3 regions of the Methylomonas sp. MS20 genome follow, and region 3 is predicted to be linked to each of the others. Evidence: riboswitches for the same ligand, from Rfam matches in the RefSeq annotation. Region 3 holds a riboswitch; each other region holds the start of a gene.
The links. A riboswitch is a leader RNA that binds a small molecule or an ion and turns the genes downstream of it on or off. The one in region 3 is predicted to bind cyclic di-GMP.

Region 1: it holds a riboswitch for cyclic di-GMP, as region 3 does, so the genes downstream of both, ACQE3D_RS16395 (hypothetical protein) here and ACQE3D_RS08135 (PEP-CTERM sorting domain-containing protein) in region 3, are expected to answer to the same signal.
Region 2: it holds a riboswitch for cyclic di-GMP, as region 3 does, so the genes downstream of both, ACQE3D_RS06670 (VPLPA-CTERM sorting domain-containing protein) here and ACQE3D_RS08135 (PEP-CTERM sorting domain-containing protein) in region 3, are expected to answer to the same signal.

The regions. Positions count from the first base shown of each region.
Region 1 covers NZ_CP189962.1:3,679,159-3,686,982, reverse strand. Annotated here, with positions in the region: gene ACQE3D_RS16415 (cytochrome c peroxidase) at 1-551, shown strand, start outside; gene ACQE3D_RS16410 (VPLPA-CTERM sorting domain-containing protein) at 657-1,451, shown strand; gene ACQE3D_RS16405 (PEP-CTERM sorting domain-containing protein) at 1,735-2,841, shown strand; gene ACQE3D_RS16400 (VPLPA-CTERM sorting domain-containing protein) at 3,223-4,002, shown strand; cyclic di-GMP riboswitch class I at 4,045-4,127, shown strand; gene ACQE3D_RS16395 (hypothetical protein) at 4,207-5,259, shown strand; gene ACQE3D_RS16390 (fused MFS/spermidine synthase) at 5,631-7,154, shown strand; gene ACQE3D_RS16385 (DUF1566 domain-containing protein) at 7,309-7,824, shown strand, end outside.
Region 2 covers NZ_CP189962.1:1,512,155-1,519,978, forward strand. Annotated here, with positions in the region: gene pntB (Re/Si-specific NAD(P)(+) transhydrogenase subunit beta) at 1-1,307, shown strand, start outside; gene ACQE3D_RS06645 (hypothetical protein) at 1,510-2,634, opposite strand; gene ACQE3D_RS06650 (ArsR/SmtB family transcription factor) at 2,859-3,197, shown strand; gene ACQE3D_RS06655 (arsenate reductase ArsC) at 3,224-3,703, shown strand; gene ACQE3D_RS06660 (ArsI/CadI family heavy metal resistance metalloenzyme) at 3,729-4,172, shown strand; gene arsB (ACR3 family arsenite efflux transporter) at 4,197-5,255, shown strand; cyclic di-GMP riboswitch class I at 6,153-6,276, shown strand; gene ACQE3D_RS06670 (VPLPA-CTERM sorting domain-containing protein) at 6,314-7,075, shown strand; gene ACQE3D_RS06675 (hypothetical protein) at 7,140-7,824, shown strand, end outside.
Region 3 covers NZ_CP189962.1:1,879,718-1,887,541, reverse strand. Annotated here, with positions in the region: gene ACQE3D_RS08160 (IS1182 family transposase) at 274-1,629, opposite strand; gene ACQE3D_RS08155 (YncE family protein) at 1,672-2,130, opposite strand; gene ACQE3D_RS08150 (cohesin domain-containing protein) at 2,328-2,912, opposite strand; gene ACQE3D_RS08145 (hypothetical protein) at 2,948-4,603, opposite strand; gene ACQE3D_RS08140 (VPLPA-CTERM sorting domain-containing protein) at 4,600-5,364, opposite strand; gene ACQE3D_RS08135 (PEP-CTERM sorting domain-containing protein) at 5,473-6,291, opposite strand; cyclic di-GMP riboswitch class I at 6,394-6,470, opposite strand; gene ACQE3D_RS08130 (MlaD family protein) at 6,991-7,824, opposite strand, start outside.

The sequences.
Region 1 (7,824 bases), 1.8 Mb from region 3:
TCGCCGACGGCAGCAAGGAAGGCGTGTTACGAAACGTCAATTGCGCAGACCCCGCGTGGGCCTACTTGCCGTCGGTGGCGGCGGCTCGGGCGGCGGTTGGCGGTCCTAAATTAGCTGTGGCTACCTACGCCGCGTTCAAAGTGCCGACTCTTAGGAATATCGAATTGACCGGTCCGTATATGCATAACGGCGGCATGGCGACACTGGAGCAGGTGATCGAGTTTTACACGCGACACGGCAACTTTTATAACGACAACTTGCACGAACAAATCAATACGATTGCATCGGACTTGAACACGGCTACCAATCGCGCGGATTTGATCGCTTTCTTGAAATCCTTCACCGACGAGAGGGTGCGATACCAAAAAGCGCCGTTCGATCATCCGGAGGTGGTGGTGCCGAACGGTCATGTTGGCGATGCGGGCCTTGTAACGGCCGGCAATCCATTGTTGGCGAATTTCGCGAAGGATGAGGTCATGGTCGTCCCGGCGGTTGGGGCGAGCGGATCGACCGAGCCGACCTTGCGCTTCGATCAGTTATTAGCGCAATAAAAATAGCCGGCCGCCGCCAGTGTAAATTGGGCCGGCGGCTAGGGAATAGTGAATTGGCAGCGGGTCTCGGTCGTCTTGACGATCCGTCTAAATAGGGTTCTAACAATGAAAATAGCGAATAAATACAGTCCAATTCCTTGGGTTGCCGTCGCGGTCGGGTTGTGCGGGGCGCAACCCGTCATGGCGGCCGCCACTCAAAACGCATCGGCGAATTTGAGTTACTCGGTGGCGAGCATCGTGAATCTGACCAATCCGGGAGATTTATCGGGTTTACAAATTGCGGGTTCGTTTCAACAGATCGATACGCCGGTGTATGATGGCGGCGATTACTCATGGTCCGATATCGTTGGAGACGGAAGTGTTAGCGCACAGAATCCAGGCTTGAGTGCTGCCGGTGCATTTTCTTACCGTTTTGCGGTGGACACCAGTTTGAACAGCGGAGCACTCAATTCCCATCATTTGGGCTGGTATGGGCTGGAGTTTACGAATCTCGGCAGCGATGTGTATTCGATCAGCGTGAGACTGGATTACGACTTGCAGGTTGCCGTTACCGGTGAAAACGGTACCGGTTCGGTGAGTGTCGATTATTTTAGTTCGGACGGGCAAACGCTAGCGGGATATGAGAGAGCGGACGCGTGGCTCGGCGCGCCGATCGCGGCGAGTATCGGCCAATCCGACGTCTTCAATTTCGAATTGGCGGCGGGCGAAGCTCAGGGGCTGTTCGCGGATGTTGTGATCGAAAGTCATTTGGAAGCGTCGCCAGTCCCGCTACCGGCGGCGGCATGGTCTTTTCTGGCCGGTTTGATGGGGCTTCTCGGAATAAAAAAACGCCGTTCCGAACATGGGGCGGCGCGGATCAGTCCCGATAACAGGGTTGCGCAATCCTGTCACATTCAATAGCCGAACTCGGTTAAAGGGTGCGGATTGGAATCGCTTACCGCCCGGTCTTGGCAAATTTTCAGGAACCAAGTGAGTCGGCTGTGTCAGCAGGATACGCAAGGAGTGCGTTAAATGCCCTAATAGATGCGGTATTTAACACAGTTTAGATTTGCTCGGGTGTTGTCGGGCCGGAATTCTCTAGCGGTGTTGTTGGCTTGCTATTTGCTTTAGTTTTAGGACTGGGTTGCTTACGTCCTTACTTGCAAGAATCGTTGAAATTTATCAATCCTTCAGTGGAGAACACATGAAAAATAAAATTTTTTACAAATCGAATGCCAAATCGGCATCTAAATTGGGTCTGGGCATTGCGCTGGCGCTGGCTGGCGTGGCTCAGCAAGCTCAAGCGCATGTCGAGTATTACGATCTCAATCAGGGGGCGCAGATTGGCGATCTGACGGCGGCCGGTAAGGTGCTTTCAACCGCGCAATACGGTGGCACGCCGGCGGCGGTATTGGCGTTGGGCGGTGCTGGGCTTACCCCGGCGCAGCGTTCCGCTAATGGTATTGGCTCCGCGCTTAGCGGCCAAAGCGACCGTCCCCTGAACGACCCTTCTCAATGGAATGCGGCTAATCAGGCCTATACCGGGGTTGGCAGCTTTACCAACGTCAATTACTCATCCGCTGCTAGTTCGGCGACGGTAGATGTGGACGATGTGACGTCTTATGGTTGGTACAACGGTACGACGGCGCTGCTCGGCGATAGTCACAAAGTCGACTTTTTTAACTTCCGCCTGGATCAGGAATCGAAGGTGACGATTTCCTGGACTGTCGATGATGGTACCGGTAACTACATCGATTCGGCCTTTACCTTATATAACGGTGTACTGAACTACCAAGCGCACGACGATGCCAATGAGAAGTTGAATCCGAAGACCGGTTTGGCAAATAGCACCAAGGTTCAGGACGCTCTCGACTCGGCGAATGCGCCGGTCGATGCTCAGGGTATCGCTTCTTCATTTCGCGATACCAGTTTCGCGACGATGGGGGCTACCAACTATGTCGGTCAATTCAATGCCTTGGCGAACTGGGGGCAAGCTAATGTCTCGGGCGACTGGGGTAATATCGAGTTTCGACAAGCCGTGAACGACAATAACCCGGCTGGCGGTGCCGGTACTTCCGCCAGCGAGACTATAGAGACTCTGACCTTAATTCTGGGTGCCGGCAATTACACAATTGGGGCTTCCGGCGCGGTGAATCCAGGCGATTTTAGTCTGTCAAATCTGCATGGTCATTTGGAGTTCTCGGCTGTTGCTACCGCAGCCGCCGTGCCGGTGCCGGGTGCTGTTTGGTTGTTCGGCACTGTCTTGGCTGGATTCGTGGGTTTGAATCGCCGCAAAGTATTATTTGCCTAAATTTCCGACTCGGAAAGCTCGATATGTAACCGATGAATAAAAGACACAAGGATGTGTTATCGGTTGTGAACGGCCCGAAAGGGCCGTTTTTTTTGCCTATGAAAGCTGTTCTTGAGCGGGAGCTTGTCGAGGAAGGAAAGTTGTGCGATTTGCCGATATTATTATTGTAAATAACATAGTTTAATTATTTTACCTGTGTCTTCCCCAGGCTCTATGCGGGAAAAATGCATGGCATACGACTTGCATCCGTACAGGCTAGCTTAGCCGACGAAGTATAGAAAAGATTTTTGGATTGGCTATTGTGTTGTCGGACGATTGATGAAAGTTGGTTTTCATCGGCACGGACGTTGGATCTTTTTACTTGGGGGATTTATGTTGAATATGAATAGGTTTAATTGGGCGGCGCTAGCTGTCGTGTCGCTGTGCGGTTTGTCCGGACAGGCGCAGGCGCATGTCGATTACGCGGATTTAAGCGATCCGATTTCGTCGCCGGGTGGCATCAATGGTGGAACGTTTACCAATTTCGGTTGGCATAACGGTACCGAGGCGGTGTTGGGCGATAGTCATTCGTTGGCCGGCGGGACATTTTTTAAATTTCATCTGGACCAATCTTCGTTAGTGACCATCACTTTTAGCGATATCAGTGGAACAGATGCGTTGAATCCGGCATTCAGTTTGTATTCGGGGCTTTTCGCGGCTGAAGCGCACGACGATACGACGGTAGACCCGTTGAACCCTAAAGTATTGGTTTCCACACCAACGCCGCATGTCGTCAAGTTGGCTTCGCCGGTGGATAACGGTGTGTTGTCGCCGTTTCGCGATACCGAGCACGTCGAATATCGCGGCCAGTTCGATGCGCTGGATTCCTGGAGCATGGCCAATAACAGCGGCGAATGGGCGGTGATTCAATATCTGACTCACGTGGGTCCTGCGGGAGGCAATTCGGTGTCGCTGGTGAATTATCTGTTGGGCGCCGGCGATTATACGATCGCGGCCGGCGGCGGAACGGTTTATGACGCTGCAACCGCGCTGGAGGGTTTGGACGGCCAGATTTCCTTAAGCGTGACGGCGGTGCCTTTGCCGGCGGCAGTATGGTTGTTCGCTCCGGTCTTGGCGGGTTTGACGGCAACGGCAAGGAAACGCAATAGCGCCAAAGGTTGACTTTCGTTTTGGGAAATGAGGAGAAAACAGGACGTTTTGCCAGGGATGGTTCGCCACATTCGCCGCGAGGCGAAGCCGGAAAGCCACGGGTCCTCTTAGGGGGAAGGGACGGCCGGGTTGCAATCGATGTAAGGGACGGATTTGGGGTTCACTGCGAATTCAAGGTCTGTCAGAGGGATAATAATTATTACGGTAAAAATAACTATGAAAAAAATGACTTTAAAAGCTTCGGTTTTAACGTTAGTTGGCGGTATGGCATTAATGTCCGGTCAAGCGATGGCGCACGTGGGTTACGGTTCCGCTTTGTACTGGGGCGCGGGCACTTACGATCCGTTGACAGGTAACACCCAAGGCGCGACAAGTACCTATGGCGCTGCGGCAAACTTTACACCCACCGTATCCAGCAACGGCGGTTATCTGGCCGGTTTGAACCCGGATTCCTTGGGTAATACTCACGACATCCGCTTCCGTTATTTCATTCTGGAAAAAGACGCGAATGTTAGCTTCACCATTACCGGTACAACCAATGCCAATGGTGCAAGCACCTTGAACCCAGGCTTCTCGTTGTACAACGGCGTGGTTCCAGCTTCCTCGCACGACGGCGTGGGCGATGTCGCTTCAACCGCGGCTGATCCCGATACCGCCGCCTATTTGGCGGGAGCGCCTGATTTTGCTTCTTGGTCGCCGTTCGCGGGTGTCAATGACATTCGCGGTGGCGCGGCGGCCGGCACAGCCGCTAACCCTACCGGTTTGTGGGGCGTGTTCGATACCAACGGCAGTATTACCACAGGCAACAATGGCACTGCCGGCGCGACCGATACCCATGGACCAAACTATTTGGGTAATTTAGATACTGCTAAGATCGCAACGATTACCTATACCGGCAAATCGGGTGCGGACGCCGTGGCGGGTTCCAGCTTCACCAACTCATCAGGCGGAACTACTGGCGTTTTAGCGGCCGACGGTACGGTGGATAACAGCGTGTCTTGGAATGGCTTTTTGCACGCCGGCGTCTATACCCTGGCAATCGGCGGCGCCAATGTCGCGGAGTACACCCAGTTGTTCAACGACATCGTCAACGGCGGCGCCACCGCCGGTAGCCAGTACGCGGCAGCCTACACAGCCGACCGTTTGGCCCGCGGTTTGACTATCAGCAACTTCAGCGTAACCACCGTTCCCGTTCCTGGTGCGGTTTGGTTGTTCGGTAGCGCATTGATGGGTTTCCTGGGCATGAAACGCCGCGCGCGTAGCACTTAATTCAAGGAAGGTTATCAGATTGATTCGATAACGTATTGGCGGGATGCCAACCATTCGCGAGCGCTCGCCCCAGGAATTGGGGCAAGCGCTCGTTTTTGTTTTGATGCCATCGGGCCGGTTTGTGACGCTTAAGGATGCCGCTTTAAATGACATTCGATGGCCGAGGCGTTTTTCTTTAGTCGCCGGCATACTGTCGATTCGATGCCGGCAACGGACGATTTGGTTTTTCGCGCTTATAATGCCCGGCCCGATTACCGATCGAGTACTTGTTAGGAAGTTCGCGGCGATCAATAGGTTTTTACTTCTTACTCAAAGTTTGGTCAGTCATGTCTGAAAACGGTTTAACAGATTCTAAAGCGCGGAGCGGCGCATTGAGCACCGCCGCGTTGTTTGCCCTGGTGACGCTTAGCGGCGGCGCCGTGATGATCTTAGAACTGCTGGGGACGCGGATTATCGCGCCGTTTTATGGGGTCAGTTTATACGTTTGGACCGCGCTGATTTCGGTAACGATGATTGCGTTGGCGATCGGTTACTACCTGGGCGGTTATTTGTCGGATCGTTATCCGGCCTTGCGGCTGGCGCATATTTTGGCGCTGGCGTCGGTGACAACGGCGCTGATTCCGTTTCTCGGCGGTCCGGTAATGACGTGGACCAATCCACTGGGAATACGCGGCGGCGCGTTTGTCAGTGCGTTGTTATTGTTTACGCTGCCGCTGACTTCGTTGGCGATGGTTGGTCCCTATGTGATCAAAATGGCCACCCGCGACTTGCGGGGTGTGGGTAGGGCAGTCGGTTCGGTGTATGCGGTTAGCACCGTCGGCAGCGTGATCGGCACACTGTTGCTGGCTTTCTATTTGTTGCCGGAATTCGGTACCCGCGCGATCGTGTTCAGCTTGAGTCTGGCGTTATTAGTGGTGGTGATCGGTTTACTGGTTTTCGACAGGCCGGCGCCGTCAACGGGTGGGGCGACGTTTTCGGTGGTATTGGTGGCCGCTCTGACTTGTACGTTGGCGGCGAACGGCTATGCGAAGACCGTCAAATCGGTCGGCGGCTTTAAGGTGTTGCACGAACAGGAAAGCATCTACGGCTGGGTTAGAGTCGTCGACGACGAGCGCAAGGGCTTTCGCTTGCTGTTGTCCGATTCTTCGGTGCTGAGTGCGGTCGAAAAAGCCCAAGGTCGCAGTTTGCTGGGGTATCAGGTGATATTGGGTTTGGTGCCGCCGTTGTTCAGACCCGAGGCCAATCAAGCCTTGCTGATCGGTTTGGGCGGCGGCCATGTTGCTCGCGATTTAAAGGCTAAGGGACTGGCGACGGACACGATAGAAATCGATCCGGTAGTCGCGGATGCCGCGAAGCAGTATTTCAATTTTCAGCCGACCGGCGAATTTTTGGTGGGCGATGCGCGTTACGAAGTCAAAAAGCTCAATAAGCGCTACGACTTCATCATCCACGACTGTTTTACCGGCGGTTCAGAGCCGACACATATGCTGACGGTCGAGATGTTGAGCGGCTTGAGAGCGATGTTGAACGAGCAGGGTATTCTGGCGCTGAACTACGTCGGCTTCACGCAAGGCGAAGGCGCGAACGCGGTGACCTCGGTTTATAAAACGTTGGCCAGTCTGTTCCCGAATATTCGCGTTTTCACCACCGAAAAAGGCGAATTCACCGATTTTATTTTTCTGGCTTCGCGGGGTGGCATCGAATTCGATCGCAATAAGCCGGAACTCGCTCGGCCGATTCAATGGTTGTCGGAGCACGAATATGCGATGACCGATGCCAACGGTATTCTGATTACCGACGATTATAATCCGATGGAAAGCATGCAGGTCAGGAAGGCCGAGAGCTACCGGAAAATTTTCATGGAACGAATCGCACCCGAATTATTGTTGCTTTAATACCGAATAACCGTTTGATCTCGCCGAATCGTCCGCAGGAATGACGCTTCGATAGCATAAAGTAAGCTTGGCCGTGGTGACTATGAATCGATTTTTGACTGGTAAAGTTTGGTTTCGCTTAATCTGGCTCGCTCTGTTTTTGATGGTGGGGCCCGTGAAGAACTGTTGGGCCGTTCTGTCCGCCAGTGCGGGTTCGAATCAGACCGTGCTCTACAACGCGACCGTCACGCTGAGCGGCAGCGCATGGGATGTGACCAAGGCCGTTAAGCGCTGGCAATGGCGGCAGATTAGCGGCAAGAAAGTCAAGTTGCGTAACGCCAATCGCGCGTCCGCTACTTTCGTTAGTCCGTCGGTTGCCGGGACGCTGAAATTCATGTTGACCGTCACCGACAAAGCCAAGCCCAAGGCGTACGCGGTCGTCAGCGTCACGGTCGTGCCGAGTGCGCCGGGTTTGACCCTGGTTTCGCAAAATTTTAACGCCAATCAGGCGATAGCCGCCGGTCAGACCCAGGTGTTGACTTGGAGCGTGCGCAACGACAGCGGCTACACCTTGTGCGCGAGGGAAGGCGGCATCAGTTCTTGTAAAATTGCGTTGGTCGCTGCGAACGGCACCGGTGGTCTGACGTATACAACGATTCAGCCGGAGAGTACCGATGATTGGGCGAACGGC
Region 2 (7,824 bases), 370 kb from region 3:
CTTCCCGGCGCGGCAACTATTTCGGCATGCTGGGCATGGCGATCGCGATTGTCGCGACGGTGTTCGGCGGTCACGTTACAGCGTTCGGCATTCTGGCCGGCGCGCTGTTGATCGGCGGCTCGATCGGCGCCTTCGCGGCGGCGCGGGTGGAAATGACGCAAATGCCGGAACTGGTCGCGCTGATGCACAGCCTGGTCGGTATGGCGGCGGTGTTGGTCGGTTACGCCAGTTTCCTCGATCATAATTCCACGTTGGTCGGCGTCGAAAAAACCATACACGAGCTGGAAATCTACATCGGCGTGTTCATCGGCGCGGTGACCTTCTCCGGTTCGGTAATCGCGTTCGGCAAACTGTGCGGCAAGGTCACCGGCAAACCGGTATTGCTGCCGGCCCGGCATTGGTTGAATCTGGCGCTGTTCGTCGCCACCTTCATTCTGGGCCGTCAGTTCTTGGTTAACGCCGAAGCCGGCGACGCGTTGACGCCGCTGCTGATCATGACCGGCATCGCGCTGGTGTTCGGCGTGCACATGGTGATGGCGATCGGCGGTGCCGACATGCCGGTGGTGGTGTCGATGCTGAACAGCTACTCGGGCTGGGCGGCGGCGGCGACCGGTTTCATGCTCAGCAACGACTTGCTGATCGTCACCGGCGCGCTGGTGGGTTCCAGCGGCGCGATTCTGAGTTACATCATGTGCCGGGCGATGAACCGCCATTTCCTCAGCGTCATCGCGGGCGGTTTCGGTACCGCCGGCGGCGGAGAGGCGGCGGAAATCGAAGGCGAAGTTCAGCCGATCGAAGCCGAGGAAACCGCGCAACTGCTGCGCGAATCCAAGAACATCGTCATCATTCCCGGTTACGGCATGGCAGTCGCTCAAGCCCAGCATACCGTCAACGAAATCACCAAGTTGCTGGTCGGACAGGGCAAGAAGGTACGCTTCGCGATCCACCCGGTCGCCGGCCGGATGCCCGGCCACATGAACGTGTTGCTGGCCGAAGCCAAGGTGCCTTACGACATCGTGCTGGAAATGGACGAAATCAACGACGACTTTCCGGACGTCGATGTGTCTATCGTCATCGGCGCCAACGACATCGTCAATCCATCGGCATTGAACGACCCGAACAGTCCCATCGCCGGCATGCCGGTGCTGGAATGCTGGAAGGGCGGCACCACCATCGTCATGAAGCGCAGCATGGCCTCCGGCTATGCCGGCGTCGGCAATCCGCTGTTCGTGCTGGAAAACACCCGCATGTTGTTCGGCGATGCCAACGACCGGTTACAAGCTTTGTTGAAAGCCTTGCAGGCTTAATCTGAACGGCCGCTGTCCGGACCGCGCTGATTGGCGGGCGGGCGCGACATTCGGTAGTAGCCCCCGACCGGCACCGTTACCGGTGCCGGTCGGGGCTATCGTCATTCCTTCTCTTCAATACGAGCCGGAACCCCTGTCAAATCCGGTCTACGGCTCACTCCCGCCTTAGTCGGCAGGCGCTGCCCCAGTCGAATGGGTTGATTTAGGGCGCGGCGGCGAGTTGTTGGTGCGGCGCGCAGGCCGGACAACTGACTTCCGCCAATTGGCCGCTATGGCGATGGCGCAAGGGCCGGGCAAGACCGTCCTCTTGGTTCATGGAGCGGTACAGCCGGTTTTCCTCGGCGATGACTTCCCGCTCGTGTTCGAAAGGGTAAAGATTTTGCGCCATGCCGCCGCCGGCGATGAAATGGCCGCTATCCAACAGCATCAGTTTGGCGTGCAGCAGTTCGTGCAGCAGCGCGTCGGCCGGCGATACGCCGCAGGCCGGGTTGGCGTCGCAGCCCGGTTCGGCCAGTAGTTGCGCGCCTAGTCGGGTATCGAAATAAATCGTCACGCTATCGACCCGGTATTGGTTGCCCCAGGCTTGCGCCTGCCAGGTGTTCTTGCGGTATTTCAGCAGCACTTTTTGTTGGTCCAGATCCCTGATTAGTGCCGCGACCGCCGGATAATGGGCGTAGTATGCCGCGATGCTCTCGAAATCGGCGGCGACGCTGGCCGGTTCGCCAAGCTCGGGTCGATAGGCGTTTTTCAGAAAATCCAGTATCGCGGCTGCCGCGTCGGCCGGCGCCGGTTGCGGATTCGCGACCTGTTGATAGGCGTTGGCGATGTCGGCGGCGCTCGGCGGTTGGGTTCTTCGCAACTTGATCAAGGTATGGTTGGCTTCGTCTCGACTGGCGATCGCCTGCATCGCGCCGGCCGGTGGCGCCACCAACTGCGCGGCGGGACTTGGCGGAGGCGTGAGCAAGTCGTCGGCGCTGACCGCCCGCGACCAACCCAGCAAGCCGATACAAAACGTCAATACCAAGCCGACGTCGCGGCGGCGGTTGCCGTGCGCCGGAGGACAGTCCGACGAACGCCGGTCTTGTCTCAGGAGTACGCCGTGCGCCTCGGCGATTGCCAGCAGTTCGCGATAAGCGTCCGCCGCCGAGACGCTCAAGTCGGCTTGACAAACCAGCGCGGCCTTGCCGTCGATGACGCAGGGATGCAGGAAATTGCGCGTCGGCCAGCGCTGGTACCAGTCGTTGAGTGCTTGGGCTAGGCGCTCGGGGTCGCGCGGCGGCTGGACGGCGGTTTGGTAGGCTTGTTGCAGCGTGCGGGTTTCGCTCATCGTGACCGTGGCATTGCTCGAATATTCAAGGGACAGCGCATTATAAAAATTTCCATAGACTCGCCACAAAATAAATGACCGTGAACGACGGCGCGGATTTGCCGTCGTTTGGCGGAGTCGTGCTTAAGGATTGCAAGTATCCGATTCGAGCCACTGCTCAGTGCCGACTTGCCAAACCCGAAAAAATATTTAGACTATACAATAATTATTGAATAGTTAAACCGATGGATAAGGAATCAGCCGCTAAATTGTTCGAATCTCTGGCTTCCGGTGTGCGTTTGGACGTGTTCCGGTTGCTGGTCAAACACGCGCCGCAGGGCTTAGTTGCCGGCGAAATCGCCGCGGAACTGGGTTTGCCGCCGACCAATCTATCGTTTCATTTAAAAGCCCTGACCCATGCCGGGCTGGTTGACGCCACCCAGGAAGGCCGCTTTCAACGCTATCGGGCTGATTTGAACCTGATCCGCGAGTTGATCGGCTATCTGACCGAGGAGTGTTGCGCCGGCAGCCCGACGGCCTGCTTCGGACCGGAGCAAATGGCGTGCGGCGACGGCGAGTCTTGAATCAAACCCATAACATGGTCATCCGTATGAACGTTTTATTTCTGTGTACAGGCAACTCCTGCCGCTCGCTGATGGGCGAAGCGATCTTCAATCACTTGGCGCCCAAGGGCTGGCACGCGATCAGCGCCGGCAGCCGGCCGATCGGCCGGCTGAACGACGGCGCGATGGCGATACTCGAAGAAAAAGGGATATCCACGGCCGGTTATTTCAGCAAATCCTGGAACGATTTGCCGGTGACCCCGGATATCGTGATCAGCGTCTGCGCCAATGCCGCCAACGAAACTTGTCCTGCTTATCTCGGCCCGGCCTTGCGTAGCCATTGGGGCGTGGACGATCCGGCGCACGCCGAAGGCAGCCCGGAACAAATCAAAGCCGCTTTCGAAACTGCCTACGGGATCGTGCGTTACCGGATCGAGCGGTTTCTGGACTTGCCGTTGAATGAATTGAAAAACGATCCCGAGCGTTTTAAGGCCGAACTGGATCGCATCGGCGCCTTGTTACCTTAACCCCTCTCGCGGAGAAAACAGCCTTATGAAACGTTTCCATATTCACCTTGCCGTCGACGATCTACAACGGAACATTGCGTTCTACAGTGCGCTGTTCCAAGCCGAACCCAGCGTCGTCCACGACGATTACGCCAAATGGATGCTGGACGATCCGCGCATCAACTTCGCGATCTCCAACCGGAGCCGAGCAGCGGGCGTGGATCATCTCGGCATTCAAGTCGAATCGGAGCAGGCCTTGACCGAAATTCAGCAGGTGCTGCAACAGGCGGCGTTGCCGATCATGGAGCAAAAACAGGCCGCCTGCTGCTACGCCGAATCGGACAAATACTGGACGGTCGATCCGCAAGGCGTCCCCTGGGAAGCTTTTCATTCGTTGAAAAGCATTCCGATATTCGGTAAAGACGCCGATTTGCCGACCGATAGCGCCGCGAGTTGCTGCGGTCCTTCGTCGAATTGCAGCCCTATCTGATCGAACAGTTCGAGGTTTTCCACGATGAATTTGCCAATCTGCCCGCAGCCGCGCTTGTCGTTTTTGGACCGCTTCCTAACCTTGTGGATATTTCTCGCGATGTTGCTGGGTGTGGGCATCGGCTTTGCGTTTCCGGAACAGGTGAATCGCCTGAACGCCCAGGCTTCGGTCGGCACCACCAACGTCCCGATTGCGATCGGTTTGATTTTGATGATGTATCCGCCGCTGGCGAAAGTGCGTTACGAGGAACTCGGCGACGTGTTTCGTAACGGCCGGGTGTTGGCGCTGTCGCTGGTGCAAAACTGGCTGATCGGTCCGCTGTTGATGTTCGGCTTGGCGATCGGATTTTTAGCCGACTATCCGGAATACATGACCGGCTTGATCCTGATTGGCCTGGCCCGTTGCATTGCGATGGTGATCGTCTGGAACGAACTGGCGCGCGGCGATAACGACTACTGCGCCGGGCTAGTGGCCTTTAACAGTGTGTTTCAAGTGCTGTTTTTCGGGGTTTATGCCTGGTTGTTCGTCACCGTGTTGCCGCCGCTGTTCGGTTTGCCGGGCAGTTTGGTGGCGGTGACGGTCGCCGATATTGCCCAAAGCGTGTTTATTTATCTGGGGATTCCGTTCATCGCCGGTTTCGCGACGCGTTGGCTGTTGGTCAGAGCCAAGGGCAAGGATTGGTACCAGCAGCGTTTCGTACCCAAAATCAGCCCGCTGACGCTGATCGCGTTACTGTTTACGATCGTGACGATGTTCTCGTTGAAGGGCGAATTGATCGTGCAATTGCCGCTCGACGTGTTGCGCATCGCGTTACCGCTGCTGATTTATTTCGTCGCGATGTTTCTGGTCAGTTTCGCGATGGGCAAACTAATCGGCGCCGACTACGGCCAAACCACGACCTTGGCCTTTACCGCCGCCAGCAACAACTTCGAATTGGCGATCGCGGTGGCGGTGGCGGTGTTCGGCATCGACAGCGGCGCGGCTTTCGCGGCGGTGATTGGGCCGCTGATCGAAGTGCCGGTCATGGTCGGCTTGGTGAACGTCGCGTTCGCGATTCAACAGCGCTGGTTTGTCGGGCGCTAGTCCCGGCAGGTTTCGGCGTTCTCGCCAGCACCGGCTTTTTCGAACGATCGATCCCCCTGTAACCTCGGTTTCGGTCAATTTCTCGCAATTCGGCGTCAGCCGCCGCATGCCCTCTACATCCGGCCCTATTTCTCACTGGTGTTTCTCGGGCTGAGCCGGTCTAAGTCCGGACCGGCGTGCCCTTCGACAGGGCGAACGGTATTTAAGAGCCGGGTTAATAGGTCCCGCTCCGGCGGGGAAGCACAAACACGCCATTCCCAATGCCACGGGCATCCTGACTTTGCAAGCTATAGTTTTCCCGTTTGGGAAACTCCGGTAGGCGGCGTTTTAGCGGCGACCGCGTGTTTAGCCGCGAATCGCCGATAACTGCGGTTAGCGCGTTTGCAACGCCGGGCAAAGTCAGTCCATCAGTGCTTGGTCCCCGCGACAGCGTCTAACGATTAGCACAGTTGCCCTCTCGCCGATATTCGTTTCCGGCCAATGTTAAGTCCTGCAATCGTTGGGCGGGCGGCCGATGCCGCACGCCAAATTCGACAGTCCATGTCGGATGCGCCCAATTTAGCCTGTTAGGTACGCGGTCCGTGGCGGCAACGATTCGCCCTTGAAAAACAACGTGCTGCGGCATTCGGCGATGTTTCGGCGTATCACGCATGTAATACATTTCACGATTCTTTAACAGAGCTGTAACGGAAACTTATTGATTTGTTTGGAATAATTCGCCGCAACTGAGATGGCAGGGAGCCGCGGGATCTTGGTTGACGCGGAATTACAGGGAACAGGGAAGACCAGCGAAGGGAGCGGCAAGAGGAAGAAGGTAGGGAGTAGGTTGCAATACGGACACATGGTAGCGGGGATAGCGACACCACTCGACGTGTTAGAAGTTTAGTGAGCAGGTAAGCGTGTAAAAGCCAAACTCGCCGCGAGGCGGGGACGGAAAGTTTCAGGTCTTGGCTTGGGTCGGTCGCCGGGGATGGCGGCGGGCGGTAGGAAGCCGACAAGCCAAGACGGCTGGGCTGTCACCTTATGTATTTTTAAATCTTAAACATAAGGAAACCATTATGAAATCTTTAAACAAAGCCTTGTTGGCGGCGGCGATGTTCGCTGCCACCGGCGCGGCGAATGCGGCGATCAACAATACTAGCGCCGCCACAGCCGAGGCCTATTTGTCGGTTTACGACAAAAGCCAAACCTTGACGTTCACGCTGGATTTGGGGTTGTTGATGAGCGATCTGATCGCCAACGTCAACAACGACAGTTATACGCTGAGCTACGATTTGAGCCTCAATGACAACTGGAATACCTTCGCCAGCGGCATGGATGCCTCTCAGACCAAGTTCGCGATTGCCGTCGGTTACGGTTCCAAGCAGTTGATCACCGGCATGACCGAGATCGCTAAATACAACAGCTTGCAACAATCCACAGTCCCTGGTACTGCGATCAAAAACCATGCAAACCAGATCACTACCGGTCAAGTCAAAGCTACCCCTGGTGCTTCCGCCAGCGACTATGCCGCGAATCTGAGTTCACTGGTGTCTGACGCAGACACCCCGAATACCGGACAACACAATGACTTCAACAGCATCTTCGGTACGGTCAGCTTGGCCCAAGCCAATATCGCCTACGGTACCTCCGGCGACTTCTGGTACTACAACGGCACTCAAGCCCATACCCTGGCCGCCGGTAAATGGACCCTGGCCGGCAATCTGCTGAGCTTCGGTCCGGCCCCGGCCAACGTGCCGCTGCCGGCCGCGGTTTGGATGTTCGGCGCCGGCCTGATGGGCATGTTGCGCGCGACTCGCCGCAAATACGCCGCCGCATAAGCGGTATTCGGAGCGGCGTTGGCGCCGCTCCGGTTTTCACGATTGATAACTCGAGGAACTACCCATGAAAAACTTAGTATTAGGCACCGCGATCAGCGCTCTGTTGGCCGCATCAGGTGTGCAAGCCGCGACCGTCAACGATCCGATTCCGGTCGACGGCAACAACCTGCCCATCATTGATGCCAGTCAAACCAACGTGTTGTATCTGTCCGGCGCCTCCGCGGCGGTCAACTTCATCGAAAAACTGATCACCGATTCATCGGTACCGGCCGCCGATAAAGTCTGCGACACCACTAAAAAAGTCTGGAAATACAAAGATAGCCTGACCGGTTCCGACCAAAACGCTTATTTGTGCACTCGCGCTACTACCAACAGCAATGTGCCGACCAACAAGCCTTACATCTTGGTCTACAAACGTAGCGCCGGCGGTTCCGCGTTCGGCGTCAGCCCTATCATCGCCGAAGCCAACGGCGACACCGCCGCCGCCACGATCGAGTATTTGAAAATCAGCTCGGCTTGCACCTCCAATACCTTGCCGGTCGCCGGTTCGACGCTGGGTTTGATCACCTGCCCTTACGACTTGGCCGACGCCAGCAAATACAGCACCCACATCTCCGACTTCGGCATTTCCGACGTCGACCCGGGGCAATTTATCGGTAACAACGCTCCGGTCGGTTATTCGGATGTAACATCCGACGATGTCGCTAAAATGACCGTGAAAAGCGCTTCGGCGGTGACCTTCGGCGTGC
Region 3 (7,824 bases):
AGCTGTCCGGCATCGAACACCCACACATCGGCTCGGCCCACGCCAGGTACCGACAACTGCGGATCGACGCCGGTATTCTGTCCGCGGTGAGCGCTAGTGACGAAAGCCTTACCGCTAGGAGCCTGTCGGACTTAACTTACCAGCACTTCTGTTGTCATCCAGCTCAGCGAAGACGGCGGTCGAAGGAAGGATTTGCCACTGGTTAGGCGAGCGTTTTGGCGTTGGATTCCGATAACGCCAATCGAGCCTTTTGCTGGCCAATCGTTTCGACCATTAGACGACCCTCGCCAAGATATGCATCCGTTTCAAGTTGAAGGCCATGGCCACCAGTTTCCACTCACCGGTGACCGCATCCAGACCGCGTAAGGAGAATTGGCGAAAGCCGAGTACCTGTTTGATGATCCCGAACACGGGTTCCACCGTGCATTTGCGCTTGGCATAACGGGCTTTGCCTTCGCGGGTTTTCAAGTACCAAGCCATCTTTTCCAGCGGATCGTCGCCAGTCGGTTCCGGCGCATCCGGGGCTAAACGTTCCGCCAACGGCCGATGATGACTGTCACGGCCCATGGCGATTAAAGGTTCGATCCGGTTTCGTTCGCAAGCCTGGACGTTGGCGGCACTGAAGTAGCCGGTGTCCGCCAGTAGGGCTTCGGCTTGGCCCAAGGCGTCGGGCAGTTTTTTCAGTTCGGCCAGCATCGGCTCAACTTGTTGTTTGTCGTTGGTCTGCTGCGTGACCGTGGTGGCCACGATCAGCATCGTATCGACATCGACGGCGGCCTGACTGTTGTAGCCTTGCACAAAGCCTTCGTGACTCGGCAGGATGCGCGATTCCTCGTCGGTCAGGTTGATTTGATCGTCGGGCTTGGGGCCGGCTACCGGCGCCTTGGGTTCCGGGCCTCGCGGCTTTTGGCCAGCTTGCCGCTGGGCTTCCCGGCGGGACACCTTGTCCTCGTATGCCTGTTCGGCTTGCGCGTCGCGCGGTTTGGCCCGCTCGGCGATCTTGGCTTTCGCTTCACGCAAGGCTTTCAGCCGGTCTTCCCGCCGCGCCAATTCGTCCGGCAGATCAAGGCCGTCCCGGTCGTCCACCGCGTCGGTTTCGTCGGCCTTTTGCAGTAAGGCCTGAACTTCGTCTCGTAGCTGTGCTTCGAGCTTTTCGATATGGCTGTGGGACAAGGCCTTGTGCTTGGAGGCATTCGCTTTGAGCTTGGTGCCGTCCAACGCGATTTGCCCCAGCTTCACCAACTTCATCGCTTGCGCCAGACTCAGCACTTGGACGAACAGGTCTTCCAACTCGACCAGGAACGTCTTGCGGAAGTGAGCCAGGGTATCGTGATCGGGATGGGTATCACCAGACAAGAAACGAAACGCCACCGAATCGTAGGTGGCTCGTTCGATCTTCCGGCTGGAAAACACGCCGGTGGCGTACCCATAGACCAGCAGTGCCAATAATATCGCCGGATGGTGCGCCGCCGAACCCCGACCTTGATAGCGGCTCGTCAACCGGCTTAAATCCAACTGCTCGATGACTTCGACGACAAAACGCGCCAAGTGATCCTCCGGCAACCATTCGTCCACCGAGGGGGGTAATAGATAGACTTGATGGCGGTTGACAGGAATGAATCGACTCATCAAGGGCTCTCCCGGTTGCTGGTTCTTTCTATACCACCTATTTTATCTAACCAAGTTACCGAATGGACTATTGGCTTTTAAGTCCGACAGGCTCCTAGCAAATACAATGTCACGCGGCTCGTCGCCCACCTGTAGGGTTCGAGTGACACGACCGCCGCCGTTGTCATCCAGGCTGACGATACTGATGCTATCCGACAAATGGTTAACCACCCAGACTTCCTTATCGTTTCTAACTGCCAATGCGACGGGCTCCAAACCCACCGGTACCGACCCGACGGGCGTCAGTCGCTGATCGCCTACTTTAAAAATTTCCAGGCGATTATCCGGCGTATTCAAGGCAAACAACCGGCCTCGGTCTGCCGATAATGCCAACGGTCGTACCTGTCCGCTTTCGAACAACGTGAAATTGCTTTTACTCCCCGCCGAGACCGTGGTCGGTAAGCCTAACGCGCCTATCGAAATAAGACAGTACGCTAGGGCGTAGTTAATTCGTCTAAACATTTTGTTTACCTCCTGTTAGCTTGCATGAAATTGGCGCTCCGTCATGGAGCGCCGAATCACCGCAGGGGAATAGGCCGCGACAGCCTCCGATTTGAACCGTTCGCGGCCAATGCGGCTTGTGAAACGGCTCGGCTTCCGAGCGCAAGGGCTCACCCGCGCGCTCGGAACCGCTATTGACCTTAGCGCCAGAGCCTTCGTTAAGCCGAACGGCGCGGTTTAAACAACAAACCCAGGCCAGCCGCCATCAGCACGAAGGCCGGCGGTACAGGTACCGCGGTGACCGTTAGCGGCGTCGTACTAGCGGCTAAGGCGTCGCCGTCCGCGTCGCCCAACGCGTTGACCGCCAAACTAAGCGTCGTATCACCTGCTTGCAGAATGTTGAAATGCAAAACCGCCAACGTGAAATTGTCAGCTTGCCAAGCGTTCAAGTCGGCCGGATCGTCGAGCGATAATTCAAACACATTCAATTTTCCAGCTTCGGCTAAAGCCGCCGATTGCGGATTGACTCCTAGAGCGAACGCATCCAATTGATCGCCTAACCCCGCATCGCCGAAATCGGCCGATACATAGGCGAGGTGTGCCGTATCGAACAAGACGTCGAAATCGTAAGCGCCCAAGGCTGGCGCCGCGCCGTCGCTCAATCCGGATATCGCGACGCCGACGCTAAGTTCGGCCGCGCTTTGCGAGACTGGCAATAGTGAAAGCTCGATCGCGGCGTTCGCGGCGGCGGCGGCCGACAACAACATCGCTCCGGCTAAAATCTGTCTAAACCCATGTGTCATCGAATGGTCTCCTTGAAGTAAGTTGAAAAAAAAGTTTACTCGAGCGCGCAACGCGGCCGAGTGCAAGATAACGCCAATTTGCGAGCATCCAATACGTTGACGGCGCCGTTGCGATCAATGTCGGCCGGATCGGCGTCCACCACGCGGCGATTGCGTTTAGCGATGACGAAATTGACGTCGGCTTGATCGACATCGCGATCGCCGTCCAGATCGCCCGCCACCGTGATCGTCTCGCAAACGTCCGGAATGTGATTGGTATTGGTATCGCCGACGCGGCGCTCGGCGACGTCGGCGACGTCGGACCAGCCGTTGGCGTTGCAGTCCGGAAATACCTTCAGGTAGTAAACATCCTGTTCGCCGTTGTAGGTTGCGGTGTAGGCGACGCTAGCGCCGTCGGCACGGGAAACCAGCGTGGTGGCATCGCCGATTTTCAGCGAACCGTGCGGCGAGGCGATCGTCGTATCGAAACTCTGGCTGACGGCTTGATTCTTGGACCAGGTCGAGCCGCCGTCCCACGAGTAGCTGTAATAGAGTTGCGAAACCCGGTAGCTATTGCTGTCGCGAGTGTCGTACCAAACCGCGTCGATACGGCCGTTCGGCGCAACTCCCATCATTCCGAACCAGTTCCAATGATTCGCCGCTGGCGTATCGTCGTTGACCCGAATCGGTGCCGACCAGGTTTCGCCGCCGTCGCTGCTGCGGATAAAGTTAACGTCCAAGTTGTCCGGTCCTGCCGGATCGACGGTGGCGAGCACGTACAATTCGCCTTGCCGGGCGCCGATTGCGGAGTTAACCGCCATTTGCACGTCGCCGACCGGCCCGTATTGATTCGGGTTTTGTCTGAACAAAAACAGCGGCGCCAAGCCGCCCATATCGATCTCGCGTACTTCGAACGTCGGCTTTTGGTTCGCATCGCCGGCATTCGTCGATTTGACGAAAATATGCTTGTGCAGGTTGCGATCCATGTTTTCTTCGTCGAAGTACGGGTATTCCAAACGCCCGGCCATATATAAGGTACCGTCGCCACCAACCCGCATCGTGCCGAAGGTCGGATTCTCCGGCAGTTCGATCGGCGCTTCGAAACTGGCGGCGCGGTCCAGCGAACGGCTAAAACATTTGCCGTCTAGGCAGTCGCGCCAGTTCAGATAGACGTGCCCGTCTCCGGGGCCGCCGCTACGATCGACCGCTAGCTGTGCCTTATCGCCGCCTTCGCCATGAGCGTGGACCGGCGCCTCCCAACCGCGGCCACCGTCCAGCGATTTAATCACCTGAATGTCTTGAACAAAGGTGTAGGTCGGATCGAAATGCAGACTTTGGAAATAAAAATGGCCGAACGCGTCGACATCCAAGGTCGGATTGCTGCGTCCCTCGCCCGGGGTGATAGCGCCGCTAAAATGCCAACTCGCCCCGCCATCGGCCGAGTAGGCCCAACCGGCTTGACGAAACGACGACGCCACCGAGTCGAATTGCCGCCAAGCCGCGACAAGGTTGGTGGGATCGAGTGGATTGATCGCCAGCGCGGGCTCGTTAGCCGCGTCGCCGACAATATTATTGCCGTCCGAATCGACGTTGATTTGTATGCTGGCGTAGGCACCGAATCGGTGTGGCGCGTTCGCCGCGACCGCATTCGAGCCGGCCGCCGCGATCCACGCCGCGCTACTTAACCACGCCATCGCGGAAACGCGCGTCATAGTTGGCGCCTCCGCATGCCAATGCGCGCCAAACCGCCCAAACCTGAAACAAATAGCCAAATCGAGGCCGGAACCGGTACCACCGAAGTATGCAAACTGAAATTTCCGACGATAGCATCGCGGGTGCCGAACAAATGGTCATAGCCTTCGCCCAAACCCAGTTCGCCGCTCAAATCCAGCGAACCGTCGTGAATATCCAGCACGACATTGAACAAATTATAGGATTGGGAGCGAAACGACACATGATTGTACAAGGACCATGCGGAACGGCCGGATGCGCCATCCATATTGGCGGCGTCGTATTCCAGCGCGTAGTCGCCGGATAAAATGCGATTGAATTCTGATCCTGTATCGACCCGGAACCGAAACACGCCGGATAAACCAATCACGCCGGTAACGGTCGAGGCAAAATTGGCCGGATCGAATTCGATCGTGGTCGGTTTTGCGTGGCGCCCGGTCAGATTGGCGACATGCGTGCCGTTCACTGAAAACGTCAGGTTCTTAGCCGGAATTTCGGCGACGCCCGGCACGATATGATCTTCGAGAATTTGCGTGGCGGTGCGGCTATTCGCGGCCGGGGCGTCGAAAAATTCCTCCAAGTACATCGAAGGTGCGGCGGTCGCGTCAATCGCGATTGCGTCGGCGAGCGCGTCTCGATCGAGATTCACCACCATGGTACCGCCGGAAACCGTGGCGGCGGAAACAGGCGGCGATAACGAGGCCAGCAGTGCCGCGGCAACGAGCGCGCGCGACCCTATCATTTGAATATGCATAAATTTGCCAGAGGAAGTCATTTCCGTTGAGAGCCGATGCGCAAAATACCCGCACGACTTAGTCGTCCGGATATTGCGCCCGGTCAAGGTTGCCGGTTACGCGGCGAGCGGTGCCGACTTGCGACGCCGCGACGCCAGCACGCCGAACAGACCGCTACCGAACAACCACGCGGCGGCCGGCAATGGAACGGCGGCGGGAACCGGCGAAATCAGACTGAAGGTGCCGGCCATGCCGGCGGAATTGGAACCGTCGCCACCGAATAAAAAGGCCGATGTGTTGGGCGACCACCAGAGCTCACCGGTAAAGGCCAGGCTATCGCCGTCGGTGGTAATACTGATATTACGGGTGTCGAAGGTATTGGAAGCAAAACTGACGTTGTTGGTTAAGGTCCAACCGGTGTTGGTGCCGTTGTTTCGCGCGGCGATATAAGAGAATTTGTAGTCGCCGGACAGCAGCGTGCCGGTAAAGCTACCGCGCGTCATATACACGCCATCCAAACCGACCTGACCGCTCGCGGTCAAGCTGGAGGCGTTCAGCAGATGGTCTTGATCGGACGCCCAAGTCAACGTCGTCGCTTGATTACTGCGCCCGCTGCCGCCGATATAACCGGTCGGTATCCCGGTGCCCGCCAAACTGCTTGGATTCACGTCGTAACTTAATATGTTCGGCGCCGGATAGGTATTCGTCGGAGTCGCGACCATATCGTTCGCGGTCAAGGTGTCGGCCACCGCCTTATCGAAAAAATTGGCGACGTAGTAGGAGGTAATCGAACCTTCTCCCAAGTTCAAGCCGGCCAATAAGTCGTTTGGGTCGTTGAATGCGATATTGAACACACCGCCGTTCAAGGTACCGGCGTTGGCTAGATTGGTCGCCGCAAGCGCCGCCGCGGCAAACCAGGTTTTTCCTAAGGTCATTTTTTTTGATCCATGAAATTGCATATTTAATTCCTATAGGCTTGAAAGATAGATTTTCGGTAGCCGATTCGAACGCTTCGAACCGACGCTTACTCTCGTTCGAGAGGCAACCCGGCTGTCTTGAACCAAGACCCAAGGCTTTCCGGCTCCGTCTTGCGGCGGATGTGGCAAATTTACCGTCGATACCGCACCTTAAACTCGGCTCGACTCTCGCGGCCTCTCCTGATCCGCTCTTGCCGGCACGCTGTCCAGATGCTGATTCCGAAAGTAATTTCCGGTGCGGCGAACAGACTCAAGCAGTTAGTGTGCCAGCCATACCTCGCTAAAACCGGGAAACGGTGACCGGCTGTCGGTGGCGCTATTGGAGTCCAGAACCGAGTCATCACTGCTAAAACCGGGGTACACAGAGAATCTGAACATCGTCGACTGCGGTCGACGGGGCGCATGAAAAGCAAACGGACAAAGCCATTCGCCTATTTTTGCTGAGTGATTTCACTCAATTAATCTCAACTATAGATAAGCTAAGTTATTGAAACAAAATTAAAATTAATATTCCTACCGCAAATGCCCAATGCACTTCGCGGCGTATAACATAATTTATTAAATTTAAGATTAATTGATGCCTAAAACCGGACTGACGCCGGAAAACATCGTTTCAGCGGGACCGGCGAAACGAAGGTGCCGCAAAGAGTGGGAAAGTTATTTGCCGTAAATCAAGGCTTGCGGCTGGCGTTCCAGCCCCTCGGCCAAGTCTTTGAGCGAACGCGAGGCGTTGCGCACTTCCAGCAAGGCCTGGTTCAACGGCGCATCGGCGTCGGCCAGCGTCTCGACCGCATTCAGCGCGTGCCGCGATTCCTGCAGAACCTGGGTCGCGGCGGCCAGGCTTTGTTCGGCGGCGCGCAACACCGGCAGCAATTCCCGGTTGAAATCCCGCAGCGTGGCGCGGGTGTCGGTTAGCGCGCCGTTGGCGTTGCTCAGCAAGGGTTCCGTTTGCCGGTTCAGCGTCGCCATCAACTTTTGGGTTTCCTGTAAGGACTTCGCCAAGGCGGTCATCGATTGCTTGGTGTTATCCGACTGCAACAGATTGCGGATTTCGGTCAAGGTATCGGACAGATTTTTCAGGGTTTCCTCGACCGGCAATTGCTTGGCCCGGTTGATGATTTCGTCGGCGGTGTTGCGGATTTCGTCGACCGTAGTCGGCACGCTGGGCAGTTCCGGCAAATTTTTATAATCCAGTTTGACCAGATTGATCGGCTTGTCGCTGTAGAAATTCAAATCGACATACAGCAAGCCGGTCAGCAAGCTCTGGGTTTCCAATCGCGCCTTCAAGCCGGCTTCTATCATGCGTTGCGCCGCTTCCTGTTGCTGTTTCTTGGTGTGGCCGTGGCTTTCCTCGCCCGAGGTGTTGCGCAGCAAGGCTGGGTCGATTTCAATGACCACCGGTTTGTAGATTCGGTCGGTGTCGGTTTCCATCACCAACGAAATCTCGCTAACGTTGCCGATCTGCACGCCCTGCAGCTTAACCGGCGCGCC